DNA from 2 places in the Cupriavidus oxalaticus genome. Region 2 is predicted to be linked to the other one. Evidence: predicted binding sites of a transcription regulator. Region 2 holds the regulator's gene; the other holds the start of a gene.
What was found. The regulator HrcA, encoded in region 2, represses chaperone genes, less so after heat shock. The targets are predictions, from matches to a motif close to TTAGCACTCNNNNNNNNNGAGTGCTAA.
Positions count from the first base shown of each region.

Region 1: a site for HrcA is predicted at 3,276-3,302, ahead of rpoH (RNA polymerase sigma factor RpoH). Genes of this name have one in related genera too.

Region 1 covers NZ_CP069812.1:297,191-304,331, reverse strand. Annotated here, with positions in the region: gene ntrB (nitrate ABC transporter permease) at 1-228, shown strand, start outside; gene JTE92_RS13760 (ABC transporter ATP-binding protein) at 247-1,050, shown strand; gene ybiB (DNA-binding protein YbiB) at 1,146-2,138, shown strand; gene JTE92_RS13750 (pirin family protein) at 2,160-3,038, opposite strand; gene rpoH (RNA polymerase sigma factor RpoH) at 3,391-4,320, shown strand; gene JTE92_RS13740 (SCO family protein) at 4,445-5,059, opposite strand; gene cyoE (heme o synthase) at 5,209-6,153, opposite strand; gene JTE92_RS13730 (COX15/CtaA family protein) at 6,150-7,141, opposite strand, start outside.
Region 2 covers NZ_CP069812.1:1,081,094-1,088,234, reverse strand. Annotated here, with positions in the region: gene JTE92_RS17340 (phospholipase A) at 1-18, shown strand, start outside; gene JTE92_RS17335 (thioredoxin family protein) at 46-483, opposite strand; gene grpE (nucleotide exchange factor GrpE) at 579-1,133, opposite strand; gene JTE92_RS17325 (hypothetical protein) at 1,407-1,580, shown strand; gene JTE92_RS17320 (RNA-binding S4 domain-containing protein) at 1,677-2,072, opposite strand; gene hemH (ferrochelatase) at 2,069-3,184, opposite strand; gene hrcA (heat-inducible transcriptional repressor HrcA) at 3,288-4,325, opposite strand; gene JTE92_RS17305 (NAD kinase) at 4,429-5,346, shown strand; gene recN (DNA repair protein RecN) at 5,425-7,141, shown strand, end outside.

The DNA of each region.
Region 1 (7,141 bases), 780 kb from region 2:
TACATGCTGACCGGCGTGCGGCTGTCGATCGGCACCGCGTGGCTGGTGATCGTCGCGGCCGAGATGCTGACCGGCGGCACCGGCATCGGCTTCTGGCTGTGGGACGAGTGGAACAACCTGAAGGTCGAGCACATCGTGATCGCGATCTTCGTGATCGGCATCATCGGGCTGATGCTCGAGCATGCATTGCTGGCACTGGCACGGCGCTTCAGCTACGGCGCCAACTAAGAGCGAGGGAGAGACGCCATGGACAAGTTCGTCAGCATCGAGAACGTCGGACAGACCTTCAAGACACGCAAGGGGCCGTTCGTCGCCCTGCGCGACATCAACCTGCAGATTGCCGCGGGCGAGTTCATCGCGCTGATCGGCCACTCCGGCTGCGGCAAGTCAACGCTGCTGAACCTGATCGCCGGACTGGCCACGCCGACCACCGGCGCGCTGATCTGCGCCGGGCGCGAGATCGCCGGGCCGGGACCGGAGCGCGCCGTCGTGTTCCAGAACCATTCGCTGCTGCCCTGGCTGACCTGCTTCGAGAACGTCTACCTGGGCGTGGAGCGCGTGTTCGCCGCCAGCGAGAGCAAGGCCGGGCTCAAGGCGCGCACGCACGAGACGCTGGCACTGGTGGGCCTGACGCACGCCGAGGGCAAGTACCCCCATGAGATCTCCGGCGGCATGAAGCAGCGCGTCGGCATTGCCCGCGCGCTGGCGATGGCGCCCAAGGTGCTGCTGATGGATGAACCCTTCGGCGCGCTCGATGCGCTGACGCGCGCGCACCTGCAGGACGAACTGATCAAGATCGTGGCGCGCACGCGCAGCACGGTGGTGATGGTCACGCATGATGTCGACGAGGCCGTGCTGCTCGCCGACCGCATCGTGATGATGACCAACGGCCCGGCCGCCACCATCGGCGAGATCCTCAAGGTGGACCTGCCTCGGCCGCGCGACCGCGTGGCGCTGGCCGACGACAAGGACTACCACGCCTGCCGTACCGCGGTGCTGGACTTTCTCTACCGCAAGCAGCGCAATCCCGCGCTCCAGGAAGCCGCCTGAGCATCCTGCACGCCGTCGCGCCCGTCGGCGGCGATGGGCGCGACGGCGCTGCTCCGCTATCATGAACCCAGAACAGACTCCTTCCCCACGCCGCCATGACCACGCCAGCCAACCCGTTTTCCGCCGCCCGCTATATCAAGGAGGTCGGCCGTGGCGTCAACGGCGCGCGCGCGCTGCCGCGCGACGATGCCAAGACCCTGTTCGACGCGATGCTGGCCGGGCGCGTGTCCGATATCGAGCTGGGCGCGATCCTGATGGCCTACCGCATCAAGGGCGAGGCCCCGCATGAACTGGCCGGCATGCTCGAGGCGGCCCATGAACACTGCCAGCCGCTGCCCGCGCCGCCCGAGCGCCCGGTGGTGGTGATCCCCAGCTATAACGGCGCACGCAAGCAGCCGAACCTGGTGCCGCTGCTGGCGCTGCTGCTGGCGCGCGAAGGCATCCCCGTACTGGTGCACGGGACGCGCATCTTCAATGACCGCGTCACCAGCATGACCCTGTTCGAGGCGCTGGGCATTCCGCTGTGCGCCAGCACGGCCGAAGCCTCGGCACGGCTGCGCGAGACCGGCGGCGACGGGCCGCTGGCGGTGCTGCCGGTCGATGTGCTTTCGCCCGGCCTGTCGCAGCTGCTGGAGCGGCGCACCGTGATCGGCCTGCGCAACTCGTCGCATACCGTGGCCAAGATGCTGCAGCCGGTGGGCGAGCACAGCCCAGGCGAAGGGTTGCGGCTGTACAGCTATACCCACCCGGAATACCGCGAGACGCTGACCGACTATTTCTCCCACGAGCCGGCCAACGTGCTGCTGGCACGCGGCACCGAGGGCGAAGTGGTCGCCGATGCGCGCCGCAACAGCCGCATCGACTGGCTGCATGAAGGGCATCAGCAGACGCTGGTCGATCCCACCGGCGGCTCGCTGGCTGACGTGCCGGAACTGCCACCCGGCAATGATGCCGGCCTGACGGCAGCCTGGATCCGGCGCGTGCTCGATGGCGCCGTGCCGGTGCCGGCGCCGATCGCCACGCAGCTCGAAGCCATCCGCGAGTGCCTGAAGCTGGGCACCCGCGTCACCTGGGCCAGCCCGGTCTGAGAGCGGTCCGAGCCCGGCGGTTCAGGGCTTGCGCGCCGGCAGCGGGATGCGCTCGCGCTCGTCGCCCGGCACGCGCGGAAACTGGTCGTCCTCCCAGCGTTTGGCGGCGGCCTCGATGGCCTCCTTGCTGCTGGCCACGAAATTCCAGTAGATAAAGCGGCGGCCGTCGGTCGGGTCCCCTCCCAGCAGCATCACGCGCGAAGGCGCCGTCGCCATCAGCAGCGCCGGCTGCCCGGGCGTCAGCACCACCATGTGCTCGGCCGGCAGCGGCTCGCCGTCCAGCGACACCGCGCCGTCCACCGGGTAGATGCCACGCTCCGCATGCTCGGCAGGGATCTGCACGCTGGCCCCGGCGTCCAGTTCGATCGCCACATACAGGGTGCGGCTGAAGACCTTGACCGGCGAAGTCTTGCCGAAGGCATCGCCGGCGATCACCACCATGCGCACGCCCGGCTGCTCGACGCGCGGCAGCGTTGCCGCGGGATGGTGGAAGAAGGACGGTTCGTCGGTTTCGTGCGACTTCGGCAATGCCACCCAGGTCTGAATGCCGTGCAGGCGCGCGCCGTCGGCACGGACGTGATCGGGCGAGCGCTCGGAGTGGACGATGCCATGGCCGGCAGTCATCCAGTTGACGTCGCCCGGCCGGATCGCCTGCTCGCTGCCCAGGCTGTCGCGGTGCATGATCTCGCCTTCGAACAGGTAGGTGACGGTCGCCAGCCCGATATGCGGATGCGGGCGCACGTCAGCCCCCTCGCCCGGCGGCATCTGCACCGGCCCCATATGGTCGAAGAAGATAAACGGCCCGACCGTCTGGGTCGCAGCGGCCGGCAGCAGGCGGCGGACGGTGAAATCGCCCAGGTCGCGCACATGCGGCTTCAACAAGTGTTCGATAGCAGACATAACTCCTCCGGGGTTGTGAGAGAGGCTGGCAAGCATGCCAGCTTGCCGCCGCTTGCGTCGAGTGTAGGCGCTGGCGCAACGAATCATTCCACTGGGCGTGCAGAACCGGCGGGCACACACTCGCTCTAATAAAAAGTGTATCCGGCCGTGAGTATCCCCGAAGCCGCTTGATAGCTCTGTCACTATGCAATGTGACGGATCAATCGACGGGAACTATCAAAACCATTGGGACTCCAATTAGCACTCACCCGGTTGGAGTGCTAAGATGTGTTGCAGTGCCGCCGCCGCTCTCACAGAGACGCGCGGGGCATGACCCGGCAATCCAACCGCCGGATGCGAAAGGAGCGATTGAGTGAACGCAGTCTTGTCTGCCGACCAAACCCTGACGACTACCCGTCTGCCGACGGCGCCCCGTAGCGGGAGCAGCTTTGCGCTGACCTTCCCGGCGACCGTGGGCAATCTCGACAGCTATATCCAGGCTGTCCACCGAATTCCGTTGCTGACCGCGGAGGAAGAGCAACGCCTGGCGCGCGACCTGCGCGATAACGATTCCGTCGATGCCGCCCGCCAGCTGGTGATGTCCCACCTGCGCCTGGTGGTGTCGATCGCCCGCCAGTACCTGGGCTATGGCCTGCCGCACGCCGACCTGATCCAGGAAGGCAATATCGGCCTGATGAAGGCCGTGAAGCGCTTCGATCCCGAGCAGGGCGTACGCCTGGTTTCGTATGCGATGCACTGGATCAAGGCCGAGATCCACGAGTACGTGCTGAAGAACTGGCGCATGGTCAAGGTGGCCACCACCAAGGCCCAGCGCAAGCTGTTCTTCAACCTGCGCAGCCACAAGCAGGGTTCGCACACGTTCACGCCGGAGCAGGTCGAGGCCGTGGCGCGCGAGCTGAACGTGAAGCCGGAAGAAGTGATGGAGATGGAAACCCGCCTGTCGGGCGGCGACCTCGCGCTGGAAGGCCAGGTCGACGACGGCGAAGAGGAATTCGCCCCCATCGCCTACCTGGCGGACAACCACAATGAGCCGACGCGGGTAATGGAAGCCAAGCGCCAGGACCGCATGCAGGTCGAGGGCCTGGAAGAAGCGCTGGGCCGGCTGGACGAGCGCAGCCGCCGCATCATCGAGGCGCGCTGGCTGAACGTGGCCGACGACGGCTCGGGCGGCGCCACGCTGCATGAGCTGGCCGCCGAGTTTGGCGTCTCGGCGGAGCGCATCCGCCAGATCGAAGCCGCGGCGATGAAGAAGATGAAAGGGGCGCTGCAGGCATTTGCCTGATCCCGGCGCCCATGCAAAAAGCCGGTCCAGCTGGACCGGCTTTTTTTCGCCTTGATTTCGTCCTGATTTCGTCTTGAACCACGGCGGTGCGACGTTATGCCGCACCGCTCGGACACCTGGGACGTCAGGAAAGCAGCTGCTTCAGGTCGTGCGCGATCGGCTCCGGCCCCTGGCCGTGGCGGATGAACAGCCGCAAGCGGCCCTCCGGATCGAACACATAGCTGCCCGCCGAGTGATCCACCGTGTAGTTGTTGGGCGAACTGCCCGGCACCTTGGCGTAGAACACCTTGAAGTCCTTGGCCAGCTTCTGCAGCGCGGCGTCATCGGCCGGGCGCAGCCCCAGGAAGCGCGGGTCGAACGCCGGGACGTACTGTGCCAGCAGCGCCTGCGTGTCGCGCTCCGGGTCGACCGTGACGAACAGCACCTGGACCCGGTCGGCATCCGGACCCAGCTGCTCCATCACCGCCTTGAGCTCGGCCATGGTGGTCGGGCACACGTCCGGACAATGGGTGTAGCCGAAGAACATCACCACCGCCTTGCCCTTGAAGTCGGCAATGGTGCGGACCTTGCCGGTGTGGTCGGGCAGCGAGAAATCCTTGCCGAAATCCGCGGCACCGCTGATATCGACATTGCGGAACGATGCCTTCTGCTGCCCGCAGGCGGCCAGTGCCAGCGCGAGCGCGGCAAGCAGGGAAAAGCGGCGGAAGGCGGAGAACAGGCCGGAGGCGGGTCTGGGCATGCGCGAAAGCTTGTGTGGGGCGGTCAGCGGTGGAAACAGCGGTGAAATAACGATGGAAACGTCGGCGAAAGCACCCAGTATCGCCGATGGCGCCGCCGCGCTGCGTCGGCCGCGACAAGATGCCGCAGCCCGCAGCGTGGCGATGCACGTCAGACCTGCGGCACGAACTTGAAGTAATGGTCGACCAGCAATGCCGCGAACAGCAGCGACAGGTACAGGATCGAGAAGCGGAAGGTGCGTTGCGCCAGCTCGTCCGAGTAGTTGCGGTACATCTTCCAGGCGTAGGCCAGGAAGCCGCCGCCCAGCGCCAGCGCGGCCGCCAGGTAGATGTAGCCGCTCATGCCATAGACAAACGGCAGCAGCGTCGCCGCGATCATGATCAGCGTGTACAGCAGGATATGCAGCAGCGTGTAGCGCTCGCCGTGGGTGACCGGCAGCATCGGCAGGCCCGACTTGGCGTAGTCCGCGCGGCGGTACAGCGCCAGCGCCCAGAAGTGCGGCGGCGTCCATGTGAAGATGATCAGCACCAGGAACCAAGCCTCGGCCGGCACTTCGCCGGCAACGGCGGCCCAGCCCAGCGCCGGCGGCATCGCGCCGGACAGCCCCCCGATGACGATGTTCTGCGGCGTGGCCGGCTTGAGCAGGATGGTGTAGACCACCGCATAGCCCAGGAACGTGGCGAAGGTCAGCCACATCGTCAGGTCGTTGGCGAACTCGTGCAGCATCCACATGCCGGCGCCGCCGAGGATCGCGGAGAACACCAGCGTCTGCGCAGTGGTGATCTCGCCGGTGGCGGACGGACGCCAGGCGGTGCGGCGCATCAGCGCGTCGATCTTCTGCTCGACCAGGCAATTGATGGCGAAGGCGGCGCCGGCGAGCAGCCAGATGCCGGCGGCACCACCGATCAGCACGCGCCACGGCACCATGCCGGGCGTGGCCAGGAACATGCCGATGATGGCGCAGAAGACTGCCAGCTGCGTCACGCGCGGCTTGGTCAGGGCGGCATATTGCCGGGCCAGGTGTCGTATCCGGCTCAGCTTGCCCAGTGAATGAGGGTGTGTAGCGGTAACCACGGAAGGCGTCTTGTCTTTCATGTGGCGCGGGCGGCGTTCGGTGTGGGGGCAGTGGTGAGGGCGGCCCCGCTTGTGAGCCCGGCGAGCCCTATATTGTAGTGGAGGCGGACCAGCAGCAGCAGGAGCACCGCCGCGCCGCCGTTGTGGGCGACCGCGGCGACAAGCGGCCAGTCGAACACGATATTGGACATCCCGGTTGCCAGTTGCAGCACGAGCATGCCGAGCAGCCAGCCTGCCTGCCGGTGCAGCCCCTCGAGCCGGCGCGCACGCAAGCCGAACCACGCCAGGTAGCCCAGCACCACGAACGCAAAGCCCCGGTGCACCCAGTGGATCGCCACCAGCGCCGCGTGCGGGATGTAGTCGCCATCGGCCGTCATGCCAAGCTGGCGCCACAGCGTGAAGCCGTGCCGGAAGTCCATCTCGGGCACCAGCTGGCCGTTGCACAGCGGGAAGTCCGTGCAGGCGAGCACCGCGTAGTTGGTGCTGACCCAGCCTCCCAGGAAAATCTGGATCACCAGCAGCAGCAGGCCGATGCGCACCGGCCAGTGCAGCCGCGCCGCCTGGGGCGCAACCGGGTGCGGCGGGTCGCTGCGCGAGCCCAGCCAGATCAGCGCCGCCAGCAGGCCCATACCCAGCATCAGGTGCGTGACCACGATGATCGGCTGCAGCTTCATGGTCACGGTGAACGCGCCGAACGCGCCTTGCACGCATACCAGCACCAGCACGCCGGTGGCGAACCACGGCGACTGCTTCAGCTCGCGGCGCTTGACCCAGGCCAGCACCATCAGCGCGATGATCAGCACGCCCACCGCCATGGCGAAGTAGCGGTGGATCATTTCGATCCACGCCTTCATCAGCGTCACCGGGCCGCTGGGCAGCGCGGTCTCGGCCGCGCGGATCGGCTCCATCGCGGCGTGCGGGTTGGAGTGGCCGTAGCATCCCGGCCAGTCCGGGCAGCCGAGGCCGGAGTCGGTCAGCCGCGTGAAGCTGCCGAACATGATCAGGTCCA
Region 2 (7,141 bases):
TACGCGCTGTCGCGCTAGAGGCCGGATGCCGCCTGGCTTGCCGGTTCATCCCGCCAGCGGCTTGCCGCCGGCCTTCAGCCGGGCATTGGCCACCGCGGCGGCAAACTGGCCGTGGCCATGCCAGCCGGTGGCACGGCCCAGCTTCTTGCCGTTCTGGAAGAACATGAACACCGGGATGCCGTGCAAGCCGAAGCGCTTGCCCAATGCGGGGTGCTCATAGACGTTGGCGTGCAGCCAGTGCAGGTCCAGTGCCCGGATCGGCTCCGGGTTGGCGAGCATGGCTTTCTTTGCCATCTCGCAATTGAAGCAATCCACGCCCCAGAAGAACACGCACACCAGCGCATCGCCGGCCTGCGCGATCGCGGCGTCGATGCTGGCGTCGTCGACCTGGCGCATGCCGAAGGCCTCGAAGGCGCGATGGTCGAGGTGGGGGGCCGCGGCCTGGTCCGCGGACGGCGCGCCGGCCGGCGATTCGCTTGACATGGTTGGCTCCCGGGTTGGCTCCCGCAAAGGCAAAAAGCAAAACGCCCGGGCCTGAACGGCACCGGGCGCAACGTCAGCCGCCAGGCGGTCCTGGCTTACTTCGGTGCCGCCACCGTCACCAGTGCCGGCCGCAGCACGCGGTCCGCAATGGTATAGCCACGCTGCAGCACGGTGACGACGGTATTGGGTTCCTGGTCGGCCGGCACCATCGAGATGGCCTGGTGGCGGTGCGGGTCGAACTTCTCGCCGACCGGGTTCAGTTCCACGATCTTGCCGCGCTCGAACGCGGCGGCCAGCTGGCGCGCGGTCAGTTCGACGCCTTCGCGCAGCTTGGCGATGTCGCCCGAGCCGTCCGCCAGCGCGGCCTGCAGGCTGTCCATCACCGGCAGCAGGTTGTCGGCGAAGTTCTCGATGGCGAATTTGTGGGCCTTGGTGACGTCTTCCTGCGCCCGGCGGCGGATATTCTCGCCTTCCGCGACCGCGCGCATGTACAGGTCGTAATGCTCACGCGCCTTGGCTTCCAGGGCGGCCAGCTGGGCCGCCACGTCCTCCACGGCGGCAGCCTCCGGCGCGGCGCTCTCCTGCGCGGCGGCAGCGCTGGCTTCGTCGTTGGGCGTCGGGTTGGATGGCGTCTGCTTCTGTTCTTCCATGTCGATCCGTATCAATGCATTGGCGCGGCCGTCCGTGGGCACGGCCGCGGTGGGTCAATCGGCGTGTTTAGCGGCAATTGGTGGCGTCGCGCCGGATTTCAAGAGTGGCGCCGGCGAGACGCGGAAACAAGCGGTTACAAAGGCGTGAGTTATGCAATTGGCGCCTTATTGCCTTGCTGCACTGCACTCACTACCATTCTCATTAAGAAAAATGACAAAAATGATGGGAGCCTGGAGATGGTTCATTTTTGTGCCTCTTCCGAAAGGTTGGCCATGCATAAGCTGCCAGTCGTGACGCTCTGCCTCGTGGCCGCCCTGGCGGTCATGACCGCCTTTATCTGCCTGTCCGGCGCCTTCACGCCGCGCGATACCGAGTATGGCAGTGGCAAGGCGGTGTTCAAGCACTACATCGTTCCTATCGTCACCCAGCAAGTCACGCAGGAATAGGCGCCCGCGCAATTTCCCGGCACAAGCCCGCACCGCGGCGGCCCCGGCACCCTGCCGGCGCTGCCGCGTGTCGTTTTGTCCAACACGCTGCCAGCCTCAGTGCCGGAAATCATCGATGCGGCGGCGGTCGCGCTTGGTCGGGCGGCCCTGCAACTGCGCGGCGGGCTCCGGCTGCAGGCGGCGGCGCTCGGCCTCGGCCTGCCGGCGCGCCTGGCTGTCGGCGCTTTCTTCATACAGCGTCTGCGCCACCGGTGCCGGGCCGCGCGCCGGGGCAATGCCCTTGACCTGCAGTTCCCAGCGCTGCTGGTGCGCTTCGAGCGCGACCTTGTCGCCGGGCCGCACTTCGCGCGAATTCTTGACCAGCTGCCCGTTGACAGTCACCTTGCCGCGCTCCACCGCCTCGGCCGCAAGCGAGCGCGTCTTGAAGAAACGCGCGCACCATAGCCATTTGTCGATGCGCTGGCGCGCATCCGCTTCGTAATCCACGTTCATGCTGCGGCTCCCCGGGTCTGCGCGCGCGAGCGGCGCGCTTCCAGTTCATGCGGGTGCGGCGTATCGAGCGGCCAGCCCTGCAGGTGCTGCAGGGCAATCTCCGCCATCGCCGCCACCCACGGCGCCGCGTCGTTCAGGCAAGGAATAAAGTGGAAATCCTTGCCGCCCGCGACCTTGAACTCGGTCTGCCCTTCCATCGCGATTTCCTCCAGCGTCTCGATGCAGTCTGCCGGGAAGCCCGGGCAGAACACATCGACCCGGCCGGCGCCAACCTTGCCGAGTTCGGCCAGCGTCGGGGCCGTGTACGGCTGCAGCCACTCCGCCTTGCCGAAACGAGACTGGAACGTCACCTGGTACTGCCCCGGCTGCAGGCCCAGCGCGTCACCCAGCAGCCGGCCGGTCTTCAGGCACTCGCAGTGATACGGGTCCCCCAGCTCCAGCGTGCGCCGCGGCACGCCGTGGAACGACAGGATCAGCTTGTCGCCGCGCGCGAAGTCGGGCATGCCATGCTGTGACCAGTAGGCCCCGACCTGCTGGTGCAGCGCCGAGATATAAGCCGGGTGGTCATGGAAATGTTTGACCAGCCGCAGCTCGGGCTGGTTGCGCCATTGGCCGAGCACGCGGAACACTTCGTCGAACGCGGTCGCGGTAGTGGTGCCGGAGTACTGCGGATACATCGGCAGCACCAGCACCTGCTCGCAGCCCTGGCGGCGCAGCGCCTCCATCACCGAGGCGATCGACGGGTTGCCGTAGCGCATGGCGCACGCCACCGTGACCTCGTGGCCGTTCTGGTTCAGCAGCCGCTGCAGCGCATGCGCCTGGCGCTCGCTGTAGACCAGCAGCGGCGAGCCGGTCATATGCGCCTCGCGCAGCCAGATCGACTCGTACTTCAGCGCCGATGCACGCGAGCGCAGCGGCAGGATCACGCCATGCAACAGCGGCAGCCAGGCGGCGCGCGGGATCTCGACCACGCGCGGGTCGGACAGGAATTCCTTCAGGTAGCGCCCCACTGCCTTCGGCGTGGGTGCATCGGGAGTACCCAGGTTGACCAGCAGGATCGCCGTGCGCGGCGCCTGTCCGTGCTGGTAGACCGGTTCGGGTGAAAACGTCATGTCGCTTCCGGGTTGGCGCACGGCCGGGAGCGCGCCACGGCGGCGCGCCGGCGCAGGCGGCGCTCGGCAGGAATGGGGCAGCTTGTCAGGCCAGCCTGCCGCGTCACTGGTTCTGGCTCAGCGCGCTGGACAGCAGCCGCGCGGTGATGTCGACGATCGGGATCACGCGCTCATACGCCATGCGTGTCGGGCCGATCACGCCGAGGGTGCCGACGATCTGCCCGTCGACCTCGTACGGCGCGGTGATGACCGCCATGTCTTCCAGCGGCACCAGCTGGCTTTCACCGCCGATGAAGATCTGCACGCCCTGCGCGTGGCTGGAAACGTCGAGCAGCTGCAGCAGGCTGGTCTTGTGCTCGAACACGTCGAACAGCCGGCGCAGCTTGTCCATGCTGGAAGACAGGTCTTCCACTTCCAGCAGCTTGCGCTCGCCGCTGATATAGACGTGGTCGTCTTCCTCGTCCTCGGCCACGCTGCCTGCCTCGACCGCGGCCTGCATCAGCTGCGACATGTCGCGGCGCAGGTCCCGCAGCTCGACGCGCAGGTGGCCGCGCACGGCGTCGAAGCTCATGCCGGCGTAGTGCGAGTTGAAGTAGTTGGCCGCCTCGATCAGCTGGGCCGGGGTGTATGCCAGTTCGGTCTGGATGATCCGGTTCTGCACATCGCCCTCGGGACTGACGATGATCAGCAGGATGCGCTTCTCGGACAGGCGCATGAATTCGATCTGCCGGAACGCCTGCGCACGCCGGGGCGTCATCACCACGCCGGCGAAGTGCGACAGGTTGGACAGCGTGCGCGCCGCCGTCGTGATCATGCGCTGCGGCCCGAGCTGCTGGCCGCCGAGCTGGCCCTGGATCTGGCCGGTCAGCTCGGCCAGGTCGGCGTTGCGCTCCAGCGGCTTGGCCGTCAGCATGGAATCGACGAACAGCCGGTACCCGCGCGGCGTCGGGATGCGGCCTGCCGACGTGTGCGGGCTGGCGATAAAGCCCATTTCCTCCAGGTCGGACATCACATTGCGGATGGTCGCCGGCGACAGGTCCAGCCCCGAGTACTTCGACAGGGTGCGGGATCCGACCGGCTGGCCTTCGGCGATGTAGCGCTCGATCAGGGTCTTGAGCAGCGTTTTGGAACGTTCATCCATGATGCCCCGATTTTACGCAAGTTTTAGACCTTCTGGCGCCCCGCCTGGGTTGCGGCGGCGCCGCCTGCTGGCAACGGCAGCGGCGGTATGGTCTAATCCCGGCATGTCCGCGCCCCAGAGAGCCAGCGCCTTGCGCACTTCGTTCCACACCGTCGCCCTGGTGGGCCGCTACTCGACTGCCGGCATCGAAGGACCGCTGGAGGAGATCGCCTCTTATATCCTGCGCAATGGCCAGGATGTGGTGTTCGAGCGCGAAACCGCGCTGGCCACCGGGCTGACCGCCTACCCTGCCCTGTCGGCCGAGGAAATCGGCCAGCACGCCGACGTGGCGGTGGTGCTGGGCGGCGACGGCACGCTGCTGGGCATCGCCCGCCAGCTGGCCGGCCACGACGTGCCGCTGATCGGGGTCAACCACGGGCGGCTCGGCTTCATGACCGACATCGCGCTGGAAGACGTGCACACGGTGCTGCCCGACATGCTCGACGGCCGCTACGAGGCCGAGAACCGGCTGCTGCTCGAGTCACGCGTGGTACGCGACGACAGCATCATTTTTTCCGCGCTGGCGCTGAACGACGTGGTGGTGAACCGCTCGGGCATTTCCGGCATGGTCGAGCTGGCCGTGTCCGTGGACGGCAACTTCATGTACAACCAGCGTTCGGACGGCCTGATCGTGTCGACCGCGACCGGCTCGACCGCCTACGCGCTGTCCGCCGGCGGCCCGATCCTGCACCCGACGCTGTCGGGCGTGGTGCTGGTGCCGATCGCCCCGCATGCGCTGTCGAACCGGCCGATCGTGCTGCCGCACGATGCGGAGGTCACCATCGAGGTCGCCAGCGCGCGCGACGCCAGCGTCAACTTCGACATGCAGTCGCTGACCTCGCTGCTGCCCGGCGACCGCATCGTGGTGCGGCGCTCGGAGAAGAGCATCAACCTGCTGCACCCGGTGGGCTACAACTACTACGCCACGCTGCGCAAGAAGCTGCACTGGCACGAATACCCGTCCGAAGACAACCGCCTCTGAGCCGCCCCCAGAGCCCGAGCTAGCCACCCCGACCCATCGCCAGCCCGCCCTCCCGGACCGATCCCACTTCCCGCCACGATGCTGCGCAGCCTGTCCATCCGCGATTTCGTCATCGTCGACTCGCTCGACCTGGATTTCACCTCCGGCTTCACCGTCTTCACCGGCGAGACCGGCGCCGGCAAGTCGATCCTGATCGACGCCCTGGCCCTGGTGCTGGGTGAGCGCGCCGACGCCGGCATCGTGCGCGAAGGCGCCCCACGCGCCAGCATCAGCGCCACGTTCACGACCCACCCGGCGCTCGACGCCTGGCTGGCCGAGCGCGAGCTCAATGCCGCCGATGGCGACGATGACGACGGCGCCGGCTCGGTGCTGCTGCGCCGCACGGTCGATGCCGGCGGCCGCAGCAAGGCCTTTATCAACGGCGCCGCGGCCACGCTGGCGCAGTTGCGCGAAGTGGGCGACCAGCTGGTCGACATCCACGGCCAGCACGCGCACCAGCTGCTGCTGCGCCCGGATGCCCAGCGCCTGCTGTTCGATGCCCACGCCGGGCTGACCCAGCAGGCCGGCGCGGTGGCCGAGGCCTGGCGCGCGTGGCGCGCCTGCGTGCGCCAGCGCGAGGCGGTCGAGCACCAGTCGCGCGAGATGCAGCTCGAGCGCGAGCGGCTGGAGTGGCAGGTGGGCGAGCTCGACAAGCTCAACCCGCAGCCGGGCGAATGGGAAGAGATCCAGGCCGAGTACAACCGCCTGTCGCACGCCGCCGGGCTGATCGACGGCAGCCGCGCGGCGCTGGACGCGCTGTCCGAGGCCGACGGCTCGGTGCTGTCGGCGCTGAACACGATCGTGCACCGGCTGCAGCAGCTGGCCGACGTCGACCCGGCGCTGCGCGACGTGCTGGCCGCGCTCGAGCCGGCCCAGGTGCAGGCCGAGGAAGCCGCGCACTCGCTGACCCGCTACGTCGACCGGCTCGAGCTGGATCCGGAACGGCTGCAGGCCGTCGAAGAACGCATGCACGCGCTGCACGCCACCGCGCGCAAGTACCGCCTGCCTCCCGAGCAGCTGCCCGATGAGCTGCTGGCGCGCCGCCAGCAGCTCGACGACCTGCAGGCCGCGCAGGACCTGAACAAGGTGATGGCGCGCGAAGCCGCCGCCAAGGCCGCCTACCTGACGCTGGCGCAGCACCTCAGCCATGCGCGCTCGCAGGCGGCGCAGGCGCTGTCGGCCGCGGTCACCGAGGCCATGCAGGGCCTGTCGATGGCGGGCGGCAGCTTCGTCGCCGCGCTGAACACGCTGGAAGAAGGCCAGAGCTACGGCCTGGAGCAGGTCGAGTTCCTGGTGGCCGGCCATGCCGGCGTCAGCGCGCGGCCGCTGGCGCGGGTCGCGTCCGGCGGCGAACTGGCGCGCATCAGCCTGGCGATCTCGGTCATCACCAGCGAGGCCTCGCCCACGCCGACGCTGATCTTCGACGAAGTCGACACCGGCATCGGCGGCGCCGTCGCCGAAGTGGTCGGCCGGCGCCTGCAGGAACTGGGCCGCGCGCGCCAGGTGCTGTGCGTGACCCACTTGCCGCAGGTCGCCGCGCAGGCCGGCACGCACCTGCTCGTCAGCAAGGAAACCACCGATGGCGGTGAGGGCTCGGTCACGCGCTCGGTTACTCGTTCGCGTATCCGCGTACTCGACCCGGCCGGGCGCGTGGTCGAGACCGCTCGCATGCTGGGCGGCGCCACCGTCACCGCGACCACGCTGCAGCATGCCGAAGAGATGCTGGCACAAGGCGCCGAGGCCCAGGCCGGCGCCC